2 regions of the Pararhizobium sp. LjRoot235 genome follow, and region 1 is predicted to be linked to the other one. Evidence: riboswitches for the same ligand, from Rfam matches in the RefSeq annotation. Region 1 holds a riboswitch; the other holds the start of a gene.
The links. A riboswitch is a leader RNA that binds a small molecule or an ion and turns the genes downstream of it on or off. The one in region 1 is predicted to bind thiamine pyrophosphate.
Positions count from the first base shown of each region.

Region 2: linked by a shared signal. The riboswitch ahead of thiB (thiamine ABC transporter substrate binding subunit) and the one ahead of thiC (phosphomethylpyrimidine synthase ThiC) in region 1 are both predicted to bind thiamine pyrophosphate.

Region 1 covers NZ_CAXUSP020000002.1:193,266-198,962, reverse strand. The annotation lists gene bioB (biotin synthase BioB) at 1-340, opposite strand, end outside; gene ACSQ2Z_RS21610 (GntR family transcriptional regulator) at 590-1,258, opposite strand; TPP riboswitch at 1,432-1,570, shown strand; gene thiC (phosphomethylpyrimidine synthase ThiC) at 1,666-3,501, shown strand; gene thiO (glycine oxidase ThiO) at 3,504-4,562, shown strand; gene thiS (sulfur carrier protein ThiS) at 4,559-4,756, shown strand; gene ACSQ2Z_RS21590 (thiazole synthase) at 4,759-5,532, shown strand; gene ACSQ2Z_RS21585 (thiamine phosphate synthase) at 5,529-5,697, shown strand, end outside.
Region 2 covers NZ_CAXUSP020000001.1:566,189-571,885, forward strand. The annotation lists gene thiP (thiamine/thiamine pyrophosphate ABC transporter permease ThiP) at 1-1,392, opposite strand, end outside; gene thiB (thiamine ABC transporter substrate binding subunit) at 1,424-2,434, opposite strand; TPP riboswitch at 2,473-2,589, opposite strand; gene ACSQ2Z_RS02690 (MDR family MFS transporter) at 3,084-4,586, opposite strand; gene ACSQ2Z_RS02695 (MarR family winged helix-turn-helix transcriptional regulator) at 4,708-5,241, shown strand; gene ACSQ2Z_RS02700 (thiamine diphosphokinase) at 5,435-5,697, shown strand, end outside.

The DNA of each region.
Region 1 (5,697 bases):
CGCGGTCCTTCGGGCTGCGCCAGGCGGCCCCCATGCAGTAGCGGGTGGCCCCTTCGGTCTTGGCCTTGCGGGCTTCGGCGACCACCTTTTCGACCATCATCAGCTTGGAAGCCTTGAGGCCGGTTGGAGAATGCGCCGACTGGCTGCAATAGCCGCAATCCTCGGCACAACCGCCGGTCTTGATCGACAAGAGCCGGCTCATCTGCACGGCGTTGGGATCGAAATTCGCTCGGTGAATGGTCTGGGCCCGAAACAGCAGATCATTGAAAGGCAAATTATAGATAATTTTTGCCTGAGCGACAGACAACGATTCGATCGGTATGGTGATGGGCGCTTCCATGCGGTCTGCGGCTGTGCTTTCGTGCAACATTATCGATCTACTCCCTTTTGTCGCGCCTGCCTGTGAGCTCAGTATAGATAAGACTTGATATTATCTATAATTTATTGAGGCGCAATCGAACGCAAGCGCCCTTTCGTTGACCGGCCATAAAATTACAATCACAGAGAGAGTTTAAGGGCGCAACAGGAGTCAGGCTCCCGGTGCATGTCGGGCAAAAAACTGACGGGACGGGACCGGCGGACCGGGTGGTCAGCCAACGATCGCGAATGCCTCGCGCGTCGTCCCCGAAGCGTTCCGCACGGGTTTTTGCCCGATCCACTGCACGTGGCGTTCGAGAACGGCAGCGGCGTTCTCGACGTTGCCCTGACGCAGAAATGTCAGGATCGCGCGATGGTCATGGTCGGTACGGACCTCCCATTCCGAGCGCCAGCTGGCGAACAGGAAGCGGGCGCTGGCGGCGTGCAGATCGTTGATCGAGGCCAAGAGGCGCGGCATGCCGCAAGGGGCAAGAATGAGACTGTGGAAACGGCGGTTGGCCTCCTCCCAGGACCGAACGTCGCGGGAATTGTCGCCGGCAACCGTCGCTTCCTCTGCCTGATCGAGGATCGATGGCGTCAGGTGCGGCGCCGCATGCCGAAGCGCCAGAACTTCCAACGCTGCCCGCATCTGCGCCACTTCGCGAACCTCCTTCAGATCGAAGGATGCGACCCGCACGCCGCGGCGCGGCTCGCTGACTGCAAGCCCCTGCGCCTCCAGCCGGCGGAAGGCTTCGCGCACGGGCACATGGCTCGTTCCGAACTCCTCGGCAATATGATCCTGCCGCAGCTTCGTGCCGGGATCGAGTTCGCCGGTCACGATCCTATCGGCTAGGATGCGGCTGATGCGGCTGGCAATGGTGTCTTCGTGCGTCGAGGTCATTTTTTATAGATAATTTGCCGTAGACGCGCTGTCGAGACAAAGACTGAAAACATTGAAAATCTTTACGGCTTGCCGCACGCACACAAAACAACAGGCGGTCGCCGCTTGCCGTGCCATCACAACGGCCGCGCCAACAGCCCTTGACGCATCGTCCAGAACCATGCCTTACTGGCCGTATTCACCAGGGGGGTCCCGACAAGGGGCTGAGATTCTGCTGGCGCGAAAGGTGGCCTTGCCGCCCTCAAGCAGCGCAGTGACCCGTTGAACCTGATCCAGTTCATACTGGCGTAGGGACGGTGCAAGCGCTGCCACGATTCGATTTTCCGCTTGCGGATTCGTGTCAGCGTCTTTCCATCATTCCGGCTCTAAAGGACTGGGTCTCCAACCTAAAATTTGGAGCCTCAACCATGAATGTTGCCGCAAAAAACCTCACTCCAACTGTCACCACGGGCCCGCTGCCGGCCTCCCGCAAAGTCCATGTTCCGGGCGAACTGCATCCAGCCATCCGCGTGCCGATGCGTGAGATCGCGCTTCATCCAACGTCGGGCGAACCGCCCGTCATGGTCTATGATTCCTCCGGCCCCTACACCGATTCCACCCTCACCGTTTCGATCGACGCCGGGCTGCCGCGTCTGCGCCAAGCCTGGGTGACGGCGCGTGGCGACGTCGCTGCGTATGAGGGCCGGCATGTCAAACCCGAAGACAACGGCTTTGCCACAGGCGAACGGCTAACGCCGGAATTTCCCATCCGCAACCGGCCGCTGAAGGCCAAGGACGGCAAGGCCGTCACCCAGCTTGCCTACGCGAGGGCCGGGATCATCACGCCCGAAATGGAATACATCGCCATCCGCGAAAACCTCGGGCGCAAGGCCACTAAGGAGGCTCTTGTTCGCGACGGAGAGAGTTTCGGCGCGCATATTCCCGATCATGTCACGCCGGAATTTGTAAGAGCCGAAGTCGCGGCCGGGCGGGCGATCATTCCCGCCAACATCAATCACCCCGAATCCGAGCCGATGATCATCGGCCGCAATTTCCTGGTGAAGATCAACGCCAATATCGGCAATTCGGCCGTTACCTCGTCAATGGCCGAGGAAGTCGAGAAGATGGTCTGGGCGGCGCGCTGGGGCGCCGATACCGTCATGGACCTGTCGACCGGCCGCAACATCCACAACATCCGCGAGTGGATCATCCGCAACTCGCCGGTACCGATCGGCACAGTGCCGCTCTATCAGGCACTGGAGAAGGTCAACGGCATTGCCGAGGATCTCACCTGGGAGGTCTTCCGCGACACGCTGATCGAGCAGGCCGAGCAGGGCGTTGACTATTTCACCATCCATGCCGGCGTGCGGCTCCACTATATCCCGCTCACCGTCAACCGCGTCACCGGCATCGTCTCGCGCGGCGGCTCGATCATGGCCAAGTGGTGTCTGCATCACCACAAGGAAAGCTTCCTCTACGAGCATTTCGAGGAAATCTGCGACATCTGCCGCGCCTATGACGTCTCCTTCTCGCTCGGTGACGGCCTGCGTCCCGGCTCGATCGCCGATGCCAACGACGCCGCGCAGTTCGCCGAACTGGAGACGCTGGGCGAACTGACCCAGATCGCCTGGGCAAAGGATTGCCAGGTGATGATAGAGGGCCCCGGCCATGTGCCGATGCACAAGATCAAGGAGAATATGGACAAGCAGTTGGAAGTCTGCGGCGAAGCCCCGTTCTATACGCTCGGGCCGCTGACGACCGATATTGCGCCGGGCTACGACCACATCACCTCGGGCATTGGTGCTGCGATGATCGGCTGGTTCGGCACGGCCATGCTCTGCTACGTCACGCCGAAGGAGCATCTCGGCCTGCCCGACCGTAATGACGTCAAGGTCGGCGTCATTACCTACAAGATCGCGGCGCATGCGGCCGATCTCGCCAAGGGGCACCCGGCAGCGCAGCTGCGCGACGACGCTTTGTCGCGGGCCCGTTTCGAGTTCCGCTGGGAGGACCAGTTCAACCTGTCGCTCGATCCGGAAACGGCCCGCTCCTTCCACGACGAAACCCTGCCGAAGGAAGCCCACAAGGTTGCGCATTTCTGCTCGATGTGTGGCCCGAAATTCTGCTCCATGCGGATATCGCATGACATCCGCGCCGAGGCCCAGAAGGAGGGGCTGGAAGCGATGGCCGCGAAGTTCCAGGCAGGCGGCGATCTCTATATGCCGCTTGGCGCCGATGGGAACGCTCCGCCCGCGGGAGAGTAACCATGCGCGTTTTGATCAGGGGGGCCGGCGTTGCCGGCCTTACCCTCGCCCACGAGCTGCAGGCGAGAGCGGTCCATGTCGAGATCGCAGAGACGGCGGCACGCGCCGGCGGCGGGGCTTCATGGTTCGCCGGGGGCATGCTCGCGCCGTGGTGTGAAAGGGAAAGTGCGCCTGACACCGTATTGGCGCTCGGGCGCACCGCCGCCGACTGGTGGGACGCGGCCCTGCCCGGCCACGTCATCCGCAAAGGCACGCTGGTTGTCGCGCCGCCGCGCGACACCGGCGAGCTTGCCCGCTTCGCGGCCCGCACCTGCGGGTGCGACTGGCTGGATGCCGATGACATAACAGAGCTCGAACCGGACCTTGCCGGGCGGTTTCGCAAGGCGCTGTTTTTCCGGGAGGAAGCGCATCTCGATCCGAGACGGGCGATAACTGCGCTTCACGACAAGCTGCGGGCGATCGGCGTGCGGTTCCATTTCGAAGCGGCGCCGGATTTTTCGGATGCCGGGTTCGACCGTGTCGTCGATTGCACCGGGGCAAGCGCGATCGACCAAGCAGCGGATCTGCGCGGCGTGCGCGGAGAAATGCTGATGCTGGAAACATCGGATGTGGGGCTGTCGCGTCCGGTCCGGCTGCTGCACCCACGCATCCCGCTTTACCTCGTGCCGCGTGGCGACAGGCGTTTCATGGTCGGCGCAACGATGATCGAGACCGACGATCCCGGGCCGATCAGCGCCCGGTCGCTGATGGAGCTTATGAACGCCGCCTATACGCTTCATCCGGCCTTCGGAGAGGCGCGCGTGATCGAAACCGGCGCCGGCGTGCGCCCTGCGTATCCGGACAATCTGCCGCGTTTTGAGATTGATGGCAGCACCATCCGCATCAACGGCTTCTACCGCCACGGATTTCTGCTGGCGCCTTCCATCGCACGGGACGTTGCAGCCCACATGACAAGCGACTTGCGAAGAGACATCGGGCAGATGTCCGTCGACGTCGAGGCGCCGCTTCCTGCGCCCGAACGCATGCACTTCATTCCACTTCAGACTGGAGCAAACCGATGAAACTGACCGTCAACGGCGAAGACCATCAGACAGACATTTCCGTTCTTTCAGAGCTCTTGGTCGCGCTCGACTACGAAGGCGATTGGCTGGCAACAGCAGTCAACGGCGAACTGGTACATCGCGAGGATCGCGCAGGTTTTACCCTCAGCGATCGCGACCGCATCGAGATCCTGTCGCCGATGCAAGGAGGCTGATCATGCTTGAGCTTTATGGAACCTCCGTTGCCTCCCGCTTGCTTCTCGGAACCGCCCGCTACCCATCGCCTGCCATCCTCGGCGACGCAGTTCGCGCGTCGAAGACCGATATCGTCACCGTCTCTTTGCGCCGCGAAACGGCGGGCAGCCGCACGGGTGGCGCCTTCTTCGAATTGATCCGCACGCTCGGCGTAAAGGTCTTGCCCAACACCGCCGGCTGCCACACCGTCTCCGAGGCTGTCCTCACGGCGAAAATGGCACGTGATGTCTTCGCCACCGACTGGATCAAGCTCGAGGTGATCGGCAACCATGATACGCTACAGCCCGATGTGTTCGCGCTGGTCGAGGCGGCGCGCATCCTAAACGGCGAAGGGTTCAAGGTCTTTCCCTATACGACCGATGACCTCGTGGTGGCGGAACGCCTCATGGAGGCGGGATGCGAGGTGCTGATGCCCTGGTGCGCGCCGATCGGCTCGGCCATGGGGCCGATCAATCTGCCGGCCTTGCGCAGCATGCGAGCACATTTTCCGAACGTCCCGCTGATCGTCGATGCCGGCATCGGGCGGCCCTCCCATGCTGCCATTGTGATGGAACTCGGCTTCGACGCGGTGCTGCTCAACACCGCGGTTGCCGGTGCTGCCGATCCGGTGGCAATGGCTGCGGCTTTCAAGGGTGCGATCGAGGTAGGCCGTGTTGCGTTCCAGGCAGGCATGCTGGAACCGCGCGACATGGCGGTGCCCTCGACGCCGGTCATCGGCAAGGCGGTGTTTTCGTGAAGCTTGATCCCTTTTATCTGATCGTCGATAGCGCCGACTGGATCGAGCGCCTGGTGCCGCTTGGCGTAAAGCTCGTGCAGTTGCGCATGAAGGAGGGGTCCGAGACGGAACTGCGCCAAGACATCCGCCGCGCGAAAGCGGTCTGCATGCGGCACAGCTGCCAGC
Region 2 (5,697 bases), on a different contig from region 1:
CAGCGCCATCAGCACCGGCTTGCGCAGGACCGGCCAGTCGACAAACCGCAGCCGGTGCCAGCCACCGAGCCCGAGGCTCGCGGCAAGCCTGCCGGTGCGGACCGAATGGCTGGTCATGGCCGGCTCCAGCACGCGGTAGACGAAGGGCAGCGCCATCAGCATGTTGATCAGGATGACGAGGAGCGGCGCAAGGGCGGCGACATCGCCGAGCGGTCGCAGAAGCAGGAACCACCCCGCCCCCAGAACGACGGGCGGCACCAGCAGCACCAGGGACGCGCTCATCGAAATCAAGCCGGCAAATCCGCGATGGAGCTTCGGTGGATGTCTCGGTGCGAGCGCGATCTGCCGCGAACGGATCATCAGCGCCGTCGCCGCGACGCAGAGCGTGCCTGACACAACCGCAATGGCAAGGCTGGTGACAAGGGCCTGCTGCGCCATCGGATCGCCCATCAGCTTCCAGAGATCGGACTGCAGACCGTAGGCGATGACGGAGCCGAGCGGCAGTGCAAGGAACAGCACGGCTAACACGATGGCCAGGCCGTCGCCCGCCTTGCCCGAAAGATTGCGACCGTCGAAGCGCCTGACCTCGCGTCCGCTGCCATGACCTTCCTCCACCTTTGGCGTCAACAGACGCATCGCCAGCAGCAACGCCCCCGTCAGGGCGATCTGCAGCAGCGACAGGGCAATGGCGCGCGGCGGATCGAAATCGAAGCGCAGTGCCTGATAGATCGCCACCTCGATGGTGCTCGCCGCCGGCCCGCCGCCGAGCGTCAGCACCAGGGTGAAACTGGTGACGCAGAGCATGAAGATGAGGCCGGCGATACCGGGCAGCAGGCCACGAATGGCCGGCCACTCGATGAAGCGGAAGATTGAAAGCGGCCGCATGCCGAGATTGGCGCCGACCAGCCAGTATTCGCCGGGAATTCGTTCCAGCCCGCCGATCATCAGCCGCGCGGCGAGCGGCAGATTGAAGAACACATGCGCCAGCAGGATGCCAGACAGGCCGTAAATGCTGATCGGCTGATCCAGGCCGAGCCAGGCAAAAGCCCTATTGAACAATCCCTGCCGCCCCCAGATACCGATCAGCCCCAAGGCGGCGACCAGCGCCGGCAGGCCAAGCGGCAGCGCCAGCAACCGGATGATCCAGACACGTCCGGGAAAGGACGGTTGCCGCGCCAGGGCACGCGCGACGGGAATGGCAAGCACGATCGACAGAAACGTCGAAAGCAAGGCCTGCAGCAGCGTAAACCGCATTACGCGCCAGACATAGGCGTCGAAGAGCCCCTCTTGCCCCACTGCACCTGGCTCATCGAAGGCAAGCAGCGTATAGGCTGCGAGGCAGACAAACAGAACGACGCCGCCGAGGCAGAGTGCCCCGGCGGCCACTGTCAGACGCTTTTCGAGACCGCCGGGCAATCGCAGCTCAGTTCTTGCTCATGGCAGCGAGCCATTCGTCGATCCAGGCCTTGCGGTTGGCGGCAACTTCGTCGGAAGACATCAGATAAGTCTTTCCCGGATGGACCAGTTTGCCGAAGGCCTCCGGCAACGGCTCCTTGGTGGCGGCCACCGGCAACATCCAGTTGGTCGTCGGGATGATCGACTGGAACTCCGGCCCGGTGACGAAGGAGAGGAAGTCCTTGGCGAGCGCCGGGTCCTTGGCAGTCTTCGTCATGCCAACCACTTCGATCTGGATGTAGTGACCTTCCGAGAACGAGGCTGCCTGATAGCGGTCGGTGCTTTCCGCGATCATGTGATAGGCAGGTGAGGTGGTATAGGACAGCACCATCGGCGCCTCGCCCTTGGTGAACAGGCCGTAAGCCTCCGACCAGCCGGGCGTCACCGTCAGGACGCGATCCTTGAGCTTGGCCCAGGCGGTACCGGCCTCGTCGCCGTAAACCGACTTCACCCACAGAAGCAGGCCGAGGCCCGGCGTCGAGGTGCGCGGGTCCTCGATGACGATCTTTTGGCTCGGATCGCCCTCCACCAGTTCCTTCAAGCTCTTCGGCGGCGTCTTCAGCGTCTCGGTATCGTAGATCACGGCGAAATGGCCGTAGTCGTACGGAACGAACGTATCGTCGGAGAAGCCGCCGGGAACCTTGACGGCGGACGTATCGACACCGTGCGGCGCGAAAAAGCCGGTCGCCTTGGCTTCGGAGACGAGATTGGTGTCGAGCCCGAGCACGATATCGGCCTTGGAGGCCGGCCCCTCGAGCTTCAGCCGGGTCAAAAGCTCGACGCCGTCGGCGACGCTGACATACTCCACCTTGCAGTCGCAGGTCTTTTCGAAGGCCTCAGCGACCTTGGCCCCCGGTCCCCATTCGCTGGTGAAGCTTTCATAGGTGTAGACGGTCAGCGTCTTGTCGGCGGCGGCCGCGGAAAACGATGTGGCGATTGCAGCAATCGCTGCGAAAAATGGAATGAATGTCTTGCGCATCGGCGCCTCCTTTAATCCAAGTGCTGGGAATAGGGCGCTGAAAGGTGCCGTCTAATCCCTCCGCCGGTGCAAACCGGATCAGGTTCCGCGGGTTGGCTTTCGAAAGCCTCTCAGCCAAACGTTCAAAAGAACGAACGGCACCCCGTTAGAGCAGGAGGAGATTTAGACTTGCGCGAAATGCTTGGCAAGGGGAGGTGAGTTCGGGCAACTGCCCCGACTGGCCGGGCGGCGTCACCCCGCTGTGACTTCGTAACATCTCCCCCTCAAGGGCAGGGCAATTGCCGATGGATTTGCGGCTCGCTCCCTCTTCTCCCCTGTGGGGAGAAGGTGGCGCAAAGCGCCGGATGAGGGGGCGGCAGGCACCGAGATTGCCGAGAAAACCCCCTCATCGCCTCGCATACGCTCGGCACTTCTCCCCGCCGGGGAGAAGAGGGAAAAGTCGCAAGTGCCTTCGATCCATATGCGACGCCCCTTCGATGGGGATTGTTCTTTTCCTTTGCGGCTTTTCGGAAGAGGACGAATGGAGCTTGCGGTCCAGCCTCTTCCCCTTGTGGGGAGGGGTTGGGAGGGGACTTTCTTTTCGGCGCAAAAGAACCGCTCCCCTCCGCTTCACTCCGACCCTCCCCACAAGGGGGAGGGGTCAGACCAGTCAAGCCGCCGGCTTTTGCGGCAGCCGGACGGATTTGAGGCTGATCGCCGAGACGAGCGTGATGAGCGTGATGCCGACGGCCGTTAGGAACAGCGGCTGGAAGGCGGCCGTATAGCTTTCGGCGACAAGCCGGCGGGTTGCCTCCGGCAGCGCCGAAAGCATCAGCGGCGTCAGCTTTTCGATGTCCTCGACGCCGGGGATCGAGACTGCGCCGCGTGTCAGTCCGGCGGCGATCGTCGCGCCGTAGATCGAGATCGCGATCGAGGCGCCGGCCATGCGCGACAGGGTGACGGCACCCGTGGCAGCGCCGACATCGCCGCGCGACACCACGTTCTGCACGCCGATGACCGGCACCTGCTGGCCGAAACCGATGCCGATGCCGTGCAGCGCCATGATGGCGCCGATGATGAAGAGCGGCGTGCCAGGCTCAATCTGCGTGAACATCAGCAAGGCCAGGGTCGTCAGGCTGGCGCTCACGATCGCAAACGGCTTGTAGCGGCCAAAGAGCGATATCAGCCGCCCCGCCGTCAACGAGCCGACGACGATGCCGCCGGTCAGGAGGATGAACAGCAGCCCGGCTACCGACGGCGTCAGGCCCGTTGTCGTCTGCAGGAACAGCGCGAAATAATTGACCATGCCGATGCCGACGGCGCCGCTCATGAGCGAGATCACCAGCATCAGGCTGAAGGTCGGGCTGCGGAACAGGGTCAGCGGCACGACCGGCTCCGGTGCACGCCGTTCGACGAGCACCCAGGCGACCGCGCAGAGCACGCCGGCGGCAATAACGGCAAGACTTCCAAGCGAAAACAGCGAGCCGAACAGTTCGGCGCCGTCCCCCAAAAGCACGACACTGGTGACCGCGCCCGCAAGCAGAAGCGCACCGGCATAGTCGATCGTCGGCAGGCGCGTCGGCCGCCGATGGGGCAGGAAAAAGAACAGGCCGGTAAGCACGATCAACCCGATCGGGATATTGACGAGGAAGATCGACCGCCAGCCGAACAGGTCGCTCATCGTGCCGCCAAGCACCGGGCCGATGGCGCCCGACGCCATCAGGACCAGGCTCGAATAGCTCTGGTAGCGGGCCCTCTCGCGCGGCTCGAACAGGTCGGCGGTGACCGAGAAGATCGACACCATGATGCCGCCGCCGCCGAGCCCCTGCAGCACGCGGGCCGCGATCAGCGTATTCATCGACACGGCCAGACCGCAGGCGATCGAGCCCAGCGTGAAGATCGCCACCGCGGCAAGCATCACGTATTTGCGGCCGAACAGGTCGCCCAGCTTGCCGTAGAGTGGCATCACCGCGCAGGTGGCGAGCAGATAGGCCGATCCGATCCAGCCGAACCGCTCCATCTCGCCGAATTCGGCGGCGATGGTCGGCAGCGCCGTCGCGACGATCTGGTTGTCGAGCGTCGCCATGAACAGCGCGGTCATCAGGAAGAAGAAAAGCGTCAGGCGAAGCGCGTGGCTCGAAACGAGCGGCGCCGGTGAGGCATGCATGTCCATGGGATTGTTCCAGTTGCGGTAGGCAATTTATGTGCTGTTAGCATATAATTGTCAACGGCATGTTTATGCGAATGTCATCTTCCCACTTTCCGCACGCCCTGGGGTTTGTTATGATTACGCCATGAAGCACACGAATTTTGCCGAAAGCCCTGTGGCCACAGACGACGATGCGCGCGAAAGCCGCGCCTTGATCGGCCGCTCGATGTCACGCTGGCGGGTCCTGATCGGCCGCCGCGTCCTGGCGCGGCTGGCAATCGACAACGTTGCTCCGGATCTGGAAATCTCGCATCTCGACGTTCTCGATGCCGTCAGACGAGCCGAGCCCGATGCCGAGGTCACGGTCGGCACGATCGCCGAGCTGATGCGGATCGACCCCTCGCGCGCCAGCCGCATTGTCGCCGACATGGTGGCACGCGGCGTCCTGCGGCGGGAGGCGTCGCAGGCCGATGCCCGCCGCATCATCGTCGTCATGACCGACCCCGGCAAAAAGCTGATGCACGAGGTGCAGGCGGTCAAACGCGGCGTGATCGAGAACATCCTCGCCGACTGGCCGGAAGAGGACGTCGCGGCCTTTGCCGTCCTGTTCGACAAATTCGTAGCCGGCATGGAGCGCATCCATCAAAATCGCGAAAACGCCGGACGGGGCGACGGGTAGGTCAAGCCGCCCTCTCGATTATCCCCTCTCCCCGCCCTGCGGGGAGAGGGCTAGGGTGAGGGCAAGGTCGAGCAAGCAGGGCTAGGGGGCACGCGCAGCGGCTGCGTCCCTGTCTCGCATGCGATGAAGCGCCCGAACAAAACCCCGCCCGCCTCTTCCCCTTCGGCCCCTGTTTAAGCTATGGCCTTGCCCCATGAACAAACAGGCTTTCGTGATATTGATGGGCGGCGCGCTGATGCCGACGGAGCGTCTGGCCGGTCACGTGAAAGGCGCGCGCGTCATCGCTGCCGATGGTGGCATGCGGCATGCGAAGGCGCTCGGCCTGACGCCGGAGCTCTGGGTCGGCGATTTCGATTCCACGACGCAGGCGCTGATCGACGACTGGCCGGATATCGTGCGCGAGCCCTACCCAGCCGCCAAGAATGAGACCGACGGTGAGATCGCCACCGCGGAAGC